2 linked regions of the Vreelandella piezotolerans genome follow. Each later gene encodes a partner of the first gene's protein in a complex. Links are inferred from orthologs where the notes say so. Each region holds a gene or a part of one and is shown on either strand. Other genes may lie near its edges.

What was found.
Region 2: the proteins of rpsG (region 1) and tig are in contact, whole or in part, in a crystal structure (PDB 3GTY), measured with the Thermotoga maritima proteins. The link is inferred for Vreelandella piezotolerans from one-to-one orthologs. Residues at the interface, in WP_004081843.1 of Thermotoga maritima: Lys34, Lys52, Lys55, Glu59, Arg62, Gln63, Glu66, Asn67, Lys69, Val71, Arg95, Ala109, Lys110, Lys111, Gly112, Arg113, Pro114, Glu117, Glu121, Ile124, Ala125, Tyr127, Asn128, Asn129, Thr130, Gly131, Lys135, Asp139, Arg142, Met143; in WP_004081061.1 of Thermotoga maritima: Glu122, Val124, Val129, Leu130, Tyr133, Glu188, Gly259, Ile262, Tyr263, Glu266, Ser270, Glu273, Gln274, Glu277, Arg308, Gln311, Ile312, Ser315, Tyr316, Glu325, Arg329, Arg336, Leu363, Phe366, Trp367, Arg373, Leu377, Arg381, Leu384, Glu387.

What each region holds. Positions count from the first base shown.
Region 1 is NZ_CP048602.1:205,289-209,114, forward strand. What follows is about bases 1-2,914. They hold rpsG (30S ribosomal protein S7), read left to right. Parts: upstream 1-1,179; coding sequence 1,180-1,650; downstream 1,651-2,914. Other genes in these bases: rpoC (DNA-directed RNA polymerase subunit beta'), read left to right, coding at 1-471; rpsL (30S ribosomal protein S12), read left to right, coding at 667-1,041; fusA (elongation factor G), read left to right, coding at 1,818-2,914. In the rest of the region: more of fusA, read left to right, coding at 2,915-3,826.
Region 2 is NZ_CP048602.1:1,782,777-1,794,589, forward strand. The notes cover bases 1,639-4,616. They hold tig (trigger factor), read left to right. Parts: upstream 1,639-2,449; coding sequence 2,450-3,784; downstream 3,785-4,616. Other genes in these bases: GYM47_RS08185 (flavodoxin), read left to right, coding at 1,639-1,925; GYM47_RS08190 (hypothetical protein), read left to right, coding at 1,928-2,299; clpP (ATP-dependent Clp endopeptidase proteolytic subunit ClpP), read left to right, coding at 3,865-4,482; clpX (ATP-dependent Clp protease ATP-binding subunit ClpX), read left to right, coding at 4,557-4,616. In the rest of the region: pheT (phenylalanine--tRNA ligase subunit beta), read left to right, coding at 1-599; GYM47_RS08175 (integration host factor subunit alpha), read left to right, coding at 667-966; GYM47_RS08180 (DUF2788 domain-containing protein), read right to left, coding at 1,075-1,281; more of GYM47_RS08185, read left to right, coding at 1,464-1,638; more of clpX, read left to right, coding at 4,617-5,837; lon (endopeptidase La), read left to right, coding at 6,037-8,463; GYM47_RS08215 (HU family DNA-binding protein), read left to right, coding at 8,656-8,928; GYM47_RS08220 (SurA N-terminal domain-containing protein), read left to right, coding at 9,040-10,857; GYM47_RS08225 (UDP-2,3-diacylglucosamine diphosphatase), read right to left, coding at 10,968-11,738; GYM47_RS08230 (peptidylprolyl isomerase), read right to left, coding at 11,753-11,813. UniProt on the Bacillus subtilis protein: Involved in protein export. Acts as a chaperone by maintaining the newly synthesized protein in an open conformation. Functions as a peptidyl-prolyl cis-trans isomerase.

The sequences.
Region 1 (3,826 bases):
AACGACAAGCACATCGAAGTCATCGTGCGTCAGATGCTGCGCAAGGTGGAGATCACCGATTCCGGCGACTCTGACTTCATTACCGGCGACCAGGCAGAACTGGTGCGCGTACTGGAGCAGAACGAGCGTCTGGAGAAAGAAGGCAAGTTCCCGGCCAAGTATCAGCGCTTGCTGCTGGGTATCACCAAGGCCAGCTTGGCCACTGAGTCGTTCATCTCCGCCGCGTCGTTCCAGGAAACGACCCGCGTACTGACCGAAGCAGCGGTAACCGGCAAGCGCGACTACCTGCGCGGCCTGAAAGAAAACGTGGTGGTTGGACGTCTGATTCCGGCAGGTACCGGTCTGACCCATCACGCAGAGCGTCGTCGCAAGCGCGAAGACGTAGAGCGTCTGTTCAATCCCTCGGCCACCGAGGTAGAGCAGGAGCTTGGCGCTCAGTTGACCGCCCTGGATTCAGACGACGATCTGTAACCAACGGTAGACAACGAGCAACACGAGTAGCTGGCCCAAAGAGCAGGGTCTTGTCGGCGAATACATCGGCAAGACTTGACGCCACCTGGGGTCAGCCTTTAGAATGCGCAGCCTTTAACAGTGGGGCGGGTGCGCCCGCATCCGCTGAAGGTACTTGTTAAAGGCTAAGGCAACCATTGGAGTCAGCTAAACACCATGGCAACGATTAATCAGCTAGTGCGCAAGCCGCGCAAGCGCCCCGTCACTAAAAGTGACGTGCCTGCGCTTCAGGCATGCCCGCAAAAGCGCGGCGTTTGTACGCGCGTTTACACCACCACCCCGAAGAAACCGAACTCGGCGCTGCGTAAGGTTTGCCGTGTGCGCCTGACCAACGGTTTTGAAGTCTCTTCTTACATCGGTGGTGAAGGTCACAACCTGCAAGAACACTCTGTTGTTCTGATCCGCGGCGGTCGTGTAAAGGATTTGCCCGGTGTGCGTTATCACACCGTTCGTGGCGCCCTGGACACCTCTGGCGTTCAGAACCGTAAGCAGGGTCGTTCTAAGTACGGTACTAAGCGTCCGAAGTCCTAAGACGTCTTATCGCAGCATCAAGGGCTGCGGCGTTACCTTTCACACGAATATATCGGTCTGATAAGAGTAAGGTCGGGCGGCGCAACGAGCGACGTGAGTCCCGGGTTTACCTGAAGGATCCTTAATTGAGGGCTTATCATGCCTAGAAGAAGAGTTGTAGCTAAACGCGAAATCCTGCCGGATCCCAAGTTCGGAAGTGAGCGTCTGGCGAAGTTCATGAACCACCTGATGGTCAGCGGCAAGAAGTCCGTAGCTGAGCGCATCGTATACGGTGCGTTGGACAAGGTTGCCGAGCGTAGTAAAGAAGAGCCGCTGGAAATCTTCGACAAAGCGCTGGAAACCATCCAGCCGATGGTCGAAGTTAAGTCTCGCCGCGTAGGTGGTGCGACCTATCAGGTGCCGGTTGAAGTTCGTCCGTCACGCCGTCAAGCGCTGGCAATGCGCTGGCTGGTAGACGCTGCGCGTCGTCGCGGTGAAAAAACGATGGTTCAGCGTCTGGCAGGTGAAATGCTGGATGCCGCTGAAGGTAAAGGTTCTGCCGTTAAGAAGCGTGAAGACGTACACCGCATGGCAGAAGCCAACAAGGCCTTCTCTCACTATCGTTTCTAAGCTCGGCGCTTCTAAGTTTGTGTCGCTTTTTGCCAGTTGCAGTGTGATTGAAAAGATGTTCGTCATGTTGCAACACGCCGCCGCTATCGTTGTCGATGGCGGCGGTGGCATAAGCAAAAAGTACACCGCTGGATTAACGAGCATCGCCAACTAACGGGAGTTTCACCGTGGCACGCAAGACTCCACTTAAGCGTTATCGCAACATCGGTATCGTGGCACACGTCGATGCGGGTAAAACCACAACGACCGAGCGCGTACTGTTCTACACCGGCCTTTCCCACAAAGTGGGTGAAGTGCATGACGGTGCGGCGACCATGGACTGGATGGAGCAGGAGCAGGAGCGTGGTATCACTATCACCTCGGCTGCAACGACCTGTTTCTGGCAGGGCATGAGTAAGCAGTTCGATGAGCACCGCATCAACATCATCGATACGCCTGGGCACGTTGACTTCACCATCGAAGTCGAGCGTTCTCTGCGCGTTCTCGATGGCGCGGTCGTCGTACTGTGCGGTTCCTCCGGCGTTCAGCCGCAGACCGAGACCGTATGGCGTCAGGCCAACAAATACGAAGTTCCGCGTATGGTATTCGTCAATAAGATGGACCGTACCGGCGCTGACTTCTTCATGGTTGTCAACCAGCTGAAAGAGCGTCTGGGTGCCAACGCTGTGCCGATCCAGATCAACTGGGGTACGGAAGAAGACTTCAAAGGCGTTATCGACCTGATCGAGATGAAAGCCATCTTGTGGGACGAAGAGAGCCTGGGCATGAACTTCGACCTCGTGGACATTCCGGCGGAGCTGCAAGAGACCGCTGAAGAGTACCGCGAGCAGATGGTCGAAGCGGCTGCCGAAGCCTCTGAAGAGCTGATGGACAAGTACCTTGAAGAAGGCGAGCTAACCGTCGCTGAAATCAAGGCAGGTCTGCGCGCTCGCACGCTGGCTAACGAGATCGTTCTGGTTACCTGTGGTTCTGCTTTCAAGAACAAAGGTGTTCAGGCGGTACTGGACGGCGTTATCGAGTACATGCCTTCGCCGACAGAAGTCAAGGCGATCGAAGGTGAGCTGGACGACAAAGACGGCACCGTCGCGACTCGTGAAGCAGACGATAGCGCTCCGTTCGCTGCACTAGCGTTCAAGATCGCCACCGACCCCTTCGTTGGTACGCTGACCTTCATTCGCGTCTACTCAGGCGTTCTGAAATCTGGTGACGGTGTCTACAACTCCGTGAAGCAGAAGAAAGAGCGCGTTGGTCGTATCGTTCAGATGCACGCCAACTCTCGCGAAGAGATCAAAGAAGTACTCGCAGGCGACATCGCTGCTTGTATCGGTCTGAAGGACGTCACTACAGGTGACACTCTGTGCGACATCGATAACAAAATCGTTCTCGAGCGCATGGAGTTCCCGGATCCGGTCATCTCGGTTGCCGTTGAGCCGAAATCCAAGGCCGACCAAGAGAAGATGGGCGTTGCGCTGGGTAAACTGGCTCAGGAAGACCCCTCTTTCCAGGTCAAGACCGACGAAGAGACCGGCCAAACCATCATCTCGGGTATGGGCGAGCTGCACCTGGACATCATCGTTGACCGTATGCGTCGCGAGTTCAAGGTAGAAGCGAACATCGGTAAGCCGCAGGTTGCCTACCGTGAAACGATTCGTGGCAGCGTCGAGCAGGAAGGTAAATTCGTACGTCAGTCCGGTGGTCGTGGTCAGTACGGTCACGTGTGGCTGCGTATCGAGCCGCTGACTGCAGAAGAGAAGGGTGAAGGCGAAGAAGAGATCTTCTTCAAGTTCAACTCTGAGATCGTAGGTGGTGTGGTTCCGAAGGAATACGTACCTGCGGTTGAGAAAGGTGCTTTCGAGCAGCTGCAAAATGGTGTCATCGCGGGTTACCCGATGATCGACGTCAAAGTATCGCTGTTCGATGGTTCCTACCATGACGTGGACTCTAACGAGACTGCGTTCAAGATTGCTTCTTCTATGGCAGTGAAAGAAGGTGCCAGGAAGGCCAAGGCCGTGCTGCTGGAGCCGGTGATGAAGGTCGAAGTCGTGACCCCCGAAGAGTTTATGGGTGACGTCATGGGCGACCTGAACCGTCGTCGCGGCCTGGTGCAGGGCATGGATGACTCTTCCTCTGGTAAAGTCATTCGTGCAACGGTGCCACTGGGTGAGATGTTCGGTTA
Region 2 (11,813 bases), 1.6 Mb from region 1 along the record:
GTGGTGGGCGAGAAGCTGAAGGCTGGGATGGTGCTAAAGCGCAGGTAGACTTCTACGATTTGAAGGGGGATCTGGAGAGTCTTTTAGCCATGGGGGGTGGCCTAGCAGCCTGGCGCTTCGAGCCTGGAGTGCATCCTTCGCTGCATCCCGGTCAAACGGCGCAGCTCTTCCATGAAGGGAAACCTGCTGGCTGGATTGGTACGCTTCATCCCCAGGTCCGTGCAACGTTAGGGCTCAAAGTGGATGCCGTGCTGTTCGAGGTCCGATTGGATGCGTTGAGCCAAGGTTCGATTCCCGCCTTCGAACCGCTTTCGCGTTATCCGGAAGTTCGTCGCGATTTGGCCTTCTTGATCAAGGCAGAGACACCGGTACAAGCGTTGCTGGATTGTGCAAAGGCCAAGGCTGGTGATTACCTCAAAGACATAAAGCTATTTGATGTCTATGCTGGTAAAGGCGTGGCCGAGGGATATAAGAGCATTGCATTGGGCTTGACCTGGCAGCACGCTTCACGCACGCTAAATGATGAGGAAATCAATCAGTTGGTCGACTCGATCATTACAAACGTGCGAGCCGAATTAGATGCCGAACTTCGCGGCTAACTAAGCTATGCCATGACACGACGCTTATCACGTTCTTGGCAATGCGTATGCTACATGGAGGAGCCCTATGGGTGCGTTGACCAAAGCAGAGCTGGCTGAGCATTTACATACAGAGCTTGCGCTGTCAAAGCGAGAAGCAAAAGCGATGGTAGAGGCGTTCTTTGAAGAAATCCGCGCCTGTTTGCGCGAAAACGAACAGGTAAAACTGTCGGGCTTTGGCAACTTTGACCTACGTGATAAGCGTGAGCGGCCTGGGCGTAACCCGAAAACCGGTGAGGAAATTCCCATTTCCGCTCGGCGCGTGGTGACGTTTCGCCCAGGCCAGAAGCTCAAGCAGCAAGTGGAGCGCTATTCGAGCAGCCAATAGTTTCTTTTTTGCTGTTCGCTTACTCAAAAGGAGTGCCTAGGCACTCCTTTTAGTGTTTGGAGCTCGCCCTTTGATGCGAGCTCTACGGGCGACTAGCTTGGTAAGTGGCTAAATGCCTCGTCCTTCGATGAGCCAAGTGATGACGACTTTAATGACGTAACCGAGCATCCCCGCGCCCAGTACGATAAACAGCATGATCGTGCCAAATTTGCCTGCGTTCGACTTTTTGGCCAGGTCCCAAATGATAAAGCACATGAAAATGATCAGGCCGCCAATCATTATGGGCGTGATCCATGTCTCGAAGGCCTGCTGCATAAGCGCTCCTATTGGACGATTGATTGAGCCCATCGTGGGCGTGCGTCGTTTTTGCTGATCGTGGTAATATTTGAGCAAATTCATCAGGTATTTGTCGACTGACTTTACGAGCCAAGCGCTGATGAGCGAACGTTGAAAGCGCAAGGGCACTCAGTACGACATCATCGTCGAGGAGTAGAGCAATGCCGACGTTAACCATTGTAGTGGGCACCATGTATGGTGGTGCATTGGATGTGGCTGAACAGGTGAAGCCGCTATTCGAACAGGCAGGTTATACGGTCGAAATTTCAGAGCAGCCAACGGTGGAAGATGTTACCCAGGGTAGTGACTTGAGCTTGTTTTGCGTTTCGACCACAGGAAGCGGTGATTTTCCCGGTAATTTCGTACCCTTTGTACGCAGCTTGAAAGATCAAAGCCCCTCGCTAACAAAGTTACGTTACGGTCTCATCGCATTAGGTGATAGCTCTTACGGTGATACGTTTTGTGGCGCGGGAAGAGCGCTGGATGAGCTGCTACAGGATCTCGGCGCTCGCCGCCTAGGAGAGCGCCTTGAAATTGATGCCATGGAAACCTTTATGGCAGATGATGCGGCGCTGCCTTGGGTAGAAGAATGGATCGACGATCAACAGCTGAAGGTCGCCTGAACATGCAGCGATCCGCCTATTCCTCTGAGCGTGTCAGTGTGGCGATTGGCCTATGTGTGGTGATGCTGGCAGCGCTACCGCGTTATATGGCGGGTGGCCACGAGACGCGCCAAACGCTGCTGGTGATGGCTCTGGTTCTAGTGGCTGGAGCAGCTATTTTTCAGTGGAAGATGCTGTCTCAAAGCGCAAGGCAAACGCTTCCGGGGCTCATCAAGCGCTTGATCGTGATGTTGGTGGCAGGCGCTATAGTGATGGGCGCTTGGCACGCCATATTTACCGACTGGATCAGTTGGCAGGTATTTATCTCGCATGCGGCAACGTGCGGACTTTTACTGCACGCCGTATCGTTATGGTGGACAGCACGGGAAATGTGAGTTTTTGTTCTGCTAACCCCTTGTAATCGATGGTCACGCCCCCATCTTGCGAGCATGGCGCTTGCCACCATGCGTCAGGGTTCTTAAAATTGATCCCCTTGAATACATTTTACGCAATCAACACAACGCCTATCCGCTAGAGGACAATTCATGCAAGTTTCCGTCGAGACGACCTCCCAGATCGAACGCCGTATCACTATTCAAGTGCCGGCAGCAGACATCGACGAGGCCGTCAGCGCTCGCTTGAAAGACACCGCGAAAAACGTTCGCTTGAACGGTTTCCGCCAAGGCCGAGTGCCCATGGCCGTCGTGCGTCAGCGCTATGGCGACAGCGTGCGCAATGAAGTGGTGGGCGAAGTGATGCGTGAGCGCTACGTACGCGCCATCACTGAAGAAGGTCTCAATCCCGCTGGTTTTCCGCAGATTGAACCGAAGGTAAACCAAGCGGGTAAAGATCTTGAGTTCGTTGCCACCATGGAGGTCTACCCGCAGGTCGAGCTGGCGTCTATCGAAGGCACGGACGTAGAGCGTCCGGTGGTTTCTGTCAGCGAGGCCGATGTCGATGAAATGATCGATACGCTTCGCAAGCAAAATGCTGAGTGGGAAGAGGTCGATACGGCCGCAGAGGATGGCGACCAGGTTACCATCGACTTTCAAGGCTTCTTGGGTGACGAGCCGTTCGAGGGTGGCAGTGCTGAAGGCCATGCCTTGGTCATCGGTTCCAACAGCTTTATTCCGGGCTTCGAAGAGCAACTGATTGGTACGAAAGCGGGCGAAGAGAAAACTATTTCTGTTACGTTCCCGGCAGATTACCAAGCCGAGCACCTTGCTGGTCAAGACGCGACTTTCAAAGTCACCGTTCACAAAGTGAGTACTCAAAAGCTGCCGGAAGTGGATACGGCGTTCATTGAGCGCTTTGGTGTCGAAGGTGGTGATGAAGCCAAATTTCGGGCTGAAATCAAGAAAAACATGACGCGTGAGGCTTCTCAGGCGGTCGATAACCGTGTCAAGCAACAGGTGCTGGATGCCCTCAAGAAGGCAAACGACATTCCCGTTCCCAGCGCGCTAGTTCAGCAAGAAACTGACGGTATGAAGCGTCAGGCCGCTCAGCAGTTCGGTTTGGGTGAGGATTTTGATGTTAGCCAACTGCCGAACGAGTTGTTCGAGGAGCAAGCTAAAGGACGTGTTCAAGTCGGTCTGCTGTTGGCCGAAGTGATCAAAGCTCACGAGTTGGATGCTGACGACGCTGAAATCAAAGCCAAAGTCGAAGAGCTGGCAGAGCAGTACCAAGATCCCACCGAAGTGGTGGAGTACTACATGGGTAACGAGCAGCTGAAAACCCAAGTGAAATCTGCCATTCTTGAAGAGAAGGCGGTCGATAAACTGCTTGAGCAAACGAACGTCAAAGACGTGGAAATGTCTTACCAGCAAGCGCTGGCTGCTGCTCAGCAACAGGCTGAGCAAGATGAGAATGAAGAGGGCTAACAGGCAAGCGCCTGATCTCATCGCGTGGCGCACCCTGCTTGGGTGCGCTTTTCCCTTACCGGACGCAAGGAATCACCCGAATGAGTGAGTTTGATATTCAAAACGCCGGCGGTCTAGTGCCCATGGTGGTTGAGCAGAGCGCCAAAGGGGAAAGAGCCTACGATATCTATTCGCGTCTGCTGAAAGAGCGCGTGATTTTCCTGGTGGGCCCTGTAGAAGACTACATGGCCAATCTTGTCGTGGCGCAACTACTGTTTCTTGAGTCTGAAAATCCCGACAAAGACATTCACTTATATATCAACTCGCCCGGCGGCTCTGTGACGGCAGGGATGTCTATCTATGACACCATGCAGTTCATCAAGCCGGACGTTTCCACCGTGTGTATCGGTCAAGCCGCCAGCATGGGCGCGCTACTGCTTACCGCAGGTGCTGCAGGCAAGCGTTACTGCTTACCGAACTCACGTGTGATGATTCATCAGCCGCTGGGCGGTTACCAGGGGCAAGCATCGGATATCGAGATTCACACCCGTGAAATTCTTGGTATCCGGGAGAAGTTGAATCAAATCTTGGCCCACCATACTGGCCAAGACATTGATAAAGTGGCCCAAGATACCGACCGTGACAATTTCATGAGCGCCAATAAAGCCAAAGAGTATGGCTTGATTGACGCAGTGCTGGATAAGCGGCCTACATCCTGATAGCGTGATAGGATTCTGCTTTTCTAACGAGCTTTTAAGGCGGCGTCAGCCGCCGCAGTGACAGAGGTACGCGAATGGCCGACGGCAAAGGCAAGGACGAAGGTGGCAAACTGCTCTACTGCTCGTTTTGTGGCAAAAATCAAAACGAAGTACGTAAGCTGATTGCTGGCCCGTCCGTGTATATCTGCGATGAGTGTGTCGACTTGTGTAATGACATCATTCGCGAAGAAGTTCTCGAAGCCGATGCCGAGAGCGATGAGGAGCGTCTACCTACGCCCCGCGAAATACGTCATACGCTGGACGACTACGTCATCGGACAAGACCGCGCCAAAATGGTGCTGTCCGTAGCGGTGTATAACCACTACAAACGTCTGAAGTCAGAAGTGCGTGAAGGCGATGTGGAGCTAGGTAAATCCAACATCCTCCTGATTGGTCCGACGGGAAGCGGTAAGACGCTGCTGGCCGAGACCATGGCGCGGCTACTGAATGTACCTTTTACCATTGCTGATGCAACGACGCTGACCGAAGCAGGGTATGTGGGTGAAGATGTCGAAAACATCATCCAGAAACTGCTGCAAAAGTGCGACTACGATGTCGAGAAGGCCGAGCGCGGTATTGTTTATATCGATGAAATTGATAAGATTTCGCGTAAATCAGATAACCCCTCGATTACCCGTGATGTCTCGGGCGAAGGGGTGCAGCAGGCGCTGTTGAAACTGATCGAGGGCACTACGGCGTCCGTACCTCCTCAAGGCGGTCGCAAGCATCCCCAGCAGGAGTTCGTGCAGGTAAACACGGCCAATATCCTGTTTATCGTGGGCGGTGCGTTTGCCGGACTGGACAAGGTGATTCGTGATCGCGCTGAAAAAGGTGGCATTGGTTTCAATGCCAGCGTGAAAAGCAAAGAGTCTTCTCGCGGTGTAGGGGAGCTTCTTGCAGATGTCGAGCCTGAAGATCTCGTCAAGTTCGGTTTGATACCCGAGTTCGTCGGCCGTTTACCAGTGATCGCCACATTGACAGAACTCACCGAAGAGGCCTTGGTGCAAATCTTGACCGAGCCGAAGAATTCGTTGATCAAACAGTATGGCAAACTCTTCGAAATGGAAGACGTCACTCTGGAATTCAGAGACGATGCCCTGAGAGCCGTGGCGGCAAAAGCCATGGAGAGAAAAACCGGCGCACGTGGACTTCGCTCCATTTTAGAGTCGGTTCTGCTCGATACGATGTATGAAATTCCATCCTTGGAAGGGGTGAGCAAAGTCGTCATCGATGGTTCCGTCATCGCTGGCGAAAGTGAACCGCTGTTGATTTACTCGCAGCAGCAAGAGACTCGTGTCGATGGTACCGACGGTTAATCATAAGGTGCCCGCCACGGCCTAGCTCTCCACCGCTTGTGCCAAACCAAGGGGTCGCCTAGGCGGCCCCTTGCTGTTAATACGCGACTTGAAATGGCTGACCAGCACGCAGTGAGCGTGTCCTGCCATGCCCTTTCCACTGTGTGGTACTTGACTAAGTACCCATCAAGTACTCATCCGAATTTGAGGAACGTCTGCGATGCAGCAGAACGCCGAACAGACACAATGTCTACCCCTGTTGCCGTTGCGGGATGTCGTCGTCTACCCGCAAATGGTTATTCCGCTTTTTGTTGGTCGTGAGAAATCCATACAGGCGCTGGAAGCCGCGATGGAAGCCGACAAGCGTGTACTGCTGGTGGCTCAACGCGAGGCCTCACAAGACGACCCTGATAACGCGGACCTCTATGCGATGGGGACCGTTGCTGACATCATGCAACTGCTCAAGCTGCCCGATGGTACCGTCAAGGTATTGATCGAAGGCAGTTTCCGGGCGGATGTCATCGATATCGAGGAAAGCGAAGCGGGCTACACTCAGGCGTATTTGACGCCACGGGAAAGCGAACCACTCACTAACCGTGAGCAAGAGGCGCTCGTACGGGTACTGCTCAATCAGTTCGAGCAGTACGTGAAGCTTTCCAAGAAAGTGCCTAACGAGGTGCTGAATTCGCTGTCCGGCATCGAGGACCCGAGTCGGCTGGTCGACACCATTTGTGCGCATTTGTCACTGAAAATTGGCGACAAGCAAGAGTTGCTCGAAATGGATCGCGTCCGGGATCGTATCGAGCACTTGATGGCGTTGATCGAGTCAGAAATCGATCTGCTTCAGGTCGAGAAGCGCATTCGCTCGCGTGTCAAAGAGCAGATGGAGAAGACTCAGCGAGAGTACTATCTCAACGAGCAGATGAAAGCCATCCAAAAAGAGATGGGTGAGCTGGATAACGTGCCCAATGAGGCAGAGAAGTACGAGCAAGCGATCAAAGCGTCCGGTATGCCCAAAGAGGCATCAGAAAAGGCAACGCAAGAGCTCAACAAGCTCAAAATGATGGCTTCCAACTCTGCCGAAGCAACCGTGGTGCGATCATATCTGGACTGGCTTATTGCCGTGCCTTGGAAAAAGCGCACCCGGGTAAAACACGATCTGGTCAAAGCGCAAGAAGTGCTGGATGCGGATCACTACGGGTTGGAAGAGGTCAAGGCACGCATTCTTGAATATCTTGCCGTACAAAAACGCGTGCGCAAGTTGAAAGGCCCAGTGCTTTGTTTGGTTGGTCCGCCCGGGGTGGGTAAAACGTCGCTTGGTCAATCCATTGCTCGCGCGACTAACCGTAAGTACGTACGTCTTGCCTTGGGTGGCGTCCGTGATGAGTCGGAGATTCGCGGTCATCGTCGCACCTACATTGGATCGCTGCCTGGTAAGCTGATGCAACGTATGAGTCGAGCCGGTGTTAAAAACCCGCTTTTCCTCCTGGATGAGGTGGACAAGCTGGGCATGGATCATCGGGGCGATCCTGCATCGGCACTGCTAGAAGTGCTGGACCCAGAGCAGAACGGTAGCTTTAGCGACCATTACCTCGAGCTGGATTATGACCTTTCCGAGACGCTGTTCATTTGTACGGCGAACTCGATGAACATTCCCGGACCGCTGTTGGATCGTATGGAGATCATTCGTCTTCCGGGCTACACCGAAGATGAAAAACTTGCTATCGCCAAGCGCTATTTGTTGCCTAAGCAGCTTGAAGCGAACGGTCTGGAAACCCATGAGCTGGCACTGGGCGACGATGCTCTGCTGGAGCTCGTGCGCTACTACACACGCGAAGCTGGGGTGCGTGAACTCGAGCGCCAGATCGCGAAAGTGTGTCGTAAGGTACTGCGTGAACGTCTAGAAGCAGAGCGTAAATCAACAGATAAAGCGGGCAGCAAGCTGCAGGCGCAGCAAATACTGACGGCCGAGCAGATCGAAACCTATGCCGGTGTGCGCCGCTACAGCTATGGCTTGGCGGAGCAGGAGGATCAGGTCGGTCGTGTAACGGGCTTGGCCTGGACCTCGGTGGGTGGCGAGCTGCTCAATATCGAATCGGTCGTTACCCCAGGTAAAGGTCGCATCCATAAAACCGGCTCTTTAGGGGATGTCATGAAGGAGTCGGTGAGTGCTGCCCAGACGGTGGTCAAGGCGCGAGCCGAGCGTTACGGGATCGACCATCAGCGTTTCGAGAACGAAGACCTGCATATCCACGTGCCCGAGGGTGCCACGCCTAAAGATGGCCCTAGCGCGGGTATTGCCATGGTGACAGCCATTGTCTCCGCGTATACGCAGCGCCCGGTGCGTTGTGAGGTCGCTATGACGGGTGAGGTCAATCTGCGCGGCGAAGTACTGCCGATTGGGGGGCTAAAGGAGAAATTGCTGGCGGCTCGGCGGGGTGGTATAAAGACCGTCCTAATTCCTGAGGAAAATCGTCGAGATCTCAAGGAAGTACCGGAAAATATCAAAGATGCACTTGATATTCGTCCCGTACGGTGGATAGATGACGTGCTGGCGGTCGCGTTGACGGGTAACGTTGCCGAAGGTGCCACGTTGACAGGCGCAGACACGTCGTTCAGTACGAATGCTACTGCAAGTACCCATTAAGCGTTAAAGCAACGTCTGCTTTAATTTTACTTAATAAATTTGCCCAATGCCTTGAGCGGCGGGCATTTCACGGCCAGGTCGCTTGACAGGTGTTTCAAGGCATTGCTATAAAACGCAGCTATGCTTTGAGGTTGATGCACTCGGTGACCGTACCGTTCAGAGCCATTTTTTGAAACAGTTAAGGGGTGAAGTGTGAATAAGTCCGAGCTGATTGAAGCTATTGCCGCGTCTGCAGATATTCCGAAAGCAGCGGCAACCCGCGCATTGGATGCCATGGTGGAGTCTGTCACCGATAGCCTCAAAAAAGGCGAGAGTGTTTCTCTGGTCGGTTTTGGTACATTTGCGATCAAAGAGCGTGCTGCGCGTACTGGCCGTAACCCGCAGACGGGTCAGCCCATCGAAATCAGCGCCGCCAAAGTACCTAGCTTTAAAGCCGGTAAAGCGCTGAAAGACGCCGTCAACTAATTGGGTCGCGTTGGCTGTAAATTAATGGGCGCATCGCATCCGCGATGCGCCCATGTTATTTTCTGGCCCGCTATTTCGGGCAATAGATGGCTTTGATGATCTGAGGCTAGCATGCTGCAAAGTATACGAGATGGCTCCAGAAGCTGGGGTGCCAAGATAATTATCGGTCTCATGGTGGCAGCCATGGCACTGTTTGGCGTGGAGTCGCTGTTTAGCGTGTTCGGCAGCGATCCCAACGAGGTCGCCAGCGTCAATGGTGAGCCCATTATGCGTCAAGAAGTCGAGCTGAACGTTCAACGTGCGTTGCGCTCTGGACAGGTGCCGCCAGAGCAAGAGCGCGCCTTGCGCAACGATATGCTCGATCAGCTGATTACCCAATCCTTACTGACCCAGTACGCGGAAGAGGGCGGTTTTTACGTCTCCGATGCTCAATTGGATCAAATGATCGTTAGCTTGCCCGAGTTCCATGATCAAGATGGACGATTCTCAGCAGACATTTTCCGTAACCGTCTCGCCGGTGCAGGTTACACGCCTCTCTCGTTTCGTGAAGAGCTACGAGTAGACATCAAGCGACAGCATTTACAGCAAGGGCTTGCCTTTAGCGATTTCACCCTGGCTAGTGAAGAAGAGCGTTTGGCTGACTTACAGCGGCAGCAGCGAGATTTTCGTTACGTCATGCTGAGCGCCGAAGACGCCAATATCGACGTCAACGTTACCGACGAGCAGATGCAGGCTTACTACGATGCCAATCAGTCGCGTTTCGAGCGTCCTGAGCAGGTGCGCGTAGAGTATGTGTTGATCGATCGCCAAGCTATGGCGGAGGACGTCGATGTCGACGAACAGGCGCTTCGCGACGCGTGGCGAGCGCAGAGCCAAAGCGCTGATCGTCGCGTATCGCACATTATGATCACTTTCGGTGACGAGCGTAGCCGTGAAGAAGCTCAGGCGCGGGCTAGCGAAGCGCTTGCGTCCCTCAACGAAGGCGAAAGCTTTGCTGATACGGCCGCGCGCTATTCCGATGACACGGCTAGTGCCGAAGATGGCGGTGATCTAGGTGTCATCAGTCGCGGCTTTTTTGGTGATGCTTTTGACGAGGCGGCGTTTTCCCTGGGTGTGGGCGAAACCTCTCAGCTGGTAGAAATGGATGGTGCTTTCCACATTCTCCGCGTGACCGAGCTGGCAGGCCCCACCTTCGAAGAGCAGCGTGATGCACTGGCTCAAGACGTGGCACTTCGGGAAGTGAATGACGCGTTCAACGAACGGGTTCAGCGCTTGATCGATGAGAGTTTTGCCGCGGATGACCTTCAAAGCGTCGCCGATGATCTCGGCCTGACACTCGAGCGAACGCAGTGGATTGCCCGTGATGAAGGGGAAGGCGTACTTTCCGAGCCTGGCGTGCTAGATGAAGCCTTCAGTGCAGACGTGCTGGAAGAGGGCTATAACAGCGAAGTCATCGAACTCGATAACGACCGTCGTTTGGTGCTACGGGTGGCCGAGCATCGTGACGCGACGGTTCTGCCTTTGGAAGACGTGCGCGATGAGGTCGAACAGGCCGTCGCAGCTCAGCAGCGTCAAGAGGCCCTTCAGGCTCAGGCGGGAGAGTTGATTGCTTCCTTGCGGAACGGTGAAAATGTCGAGCTGGAGTGGCTGGAAGCCAATGACGTGTCGCGTCAGTCGGATAGCGCACTGCCTCAATCGCTTGTGGGCGAAGTGTTCCGTATGCCGCGTCCCAGCGAGGGCGAAAGCGTTTATCGTGCGGTGACTATGCCGCAAGGTGTGGCTGTCGTTGCGCTAGATCGCGTTTTTGTAGGCGAAGTGGACGAGCAGATGACCGCGTTCGTTGCGCAAATGGCCGAGCAGCTTCGTGCCCAGTCGGTTATCCAGGGGTTGATCGACGATCTACGTAACGATGCGGAGATCGAGCGCTAAGTCCTTGAAATACCCCATTGGAATAAATGCAAGTGCCCGCGTGGGCGCTTGCAATGAGCCGAGAAAAAGCCGATCGAGTGATCGGCTTTTTTTGTCGCTCGTATCGCAAGTCAAGGCAGAGCGTCGAGCGAAAACTGACGCAGAACGGGTTCGGCATGACGCTCATTAGCAGGCTCTACCACCACATCCCAGCCGTGTTGGTTGTCCCAGTCGCCCAGTACGAAGCGCTTGGCAGGAACGTCTTCGACCGTGAGGTCGTGCACCTTGGGCCGATGGGTGTGCCCATGAATCATGGTCGTTACACCGTAACGTTCCATGAGTGCCACAACCTCATCTTGGGTGACGTCCATGATGTCGTCGGCTTTGCCCGCATTGGCATCACCCGACTGCATGCGCAGGCTTTTGGCAAGCTCCAACCGCTGCTCCAGGGGCAGCGAAAGAATTTGCTGCTGCCACTGTTCGCTGCGCGACTGAGCGCGAAAAGCCATATACGCCTCGTCTTTGGTGCAGAGGCTATCGCCGTGGAGAATGACGGCGGGAACGCCTTGCAGCTCTACTTGTTCGCTTTCCGGTAGCAGGGTGGCGCCACAGGCGTGAATAAAACGTTCACCCAGTAAAAAGTCTCGGTTGCCATGGATGAAATAGACGGCAGTGCCAGCTTCACTGAGTGCGTGCAGTCGTCGAATGACGTCATGGGCCACGGTGCTCAGTGGGTGAGGGGTGTCCAGCAGGTCGTCACCCATCCAGGCATCGAAAAGATCTCCCAGGATGTAGAGCGCCTGTGCCCCACTGGCCGTCTGTTCTAAGTAGCGATAAAACCCCTGATTGATCTCAGGTGTCTCGTGACTTAGATGCATATCAGCGATTAGCAGCGTACGCATAAAGCTCCCAACGATTATTCCGCTTCCTTCACGTAGGCGCGTTCGATGATGACATCTTCCGCAGGCACATCGGCG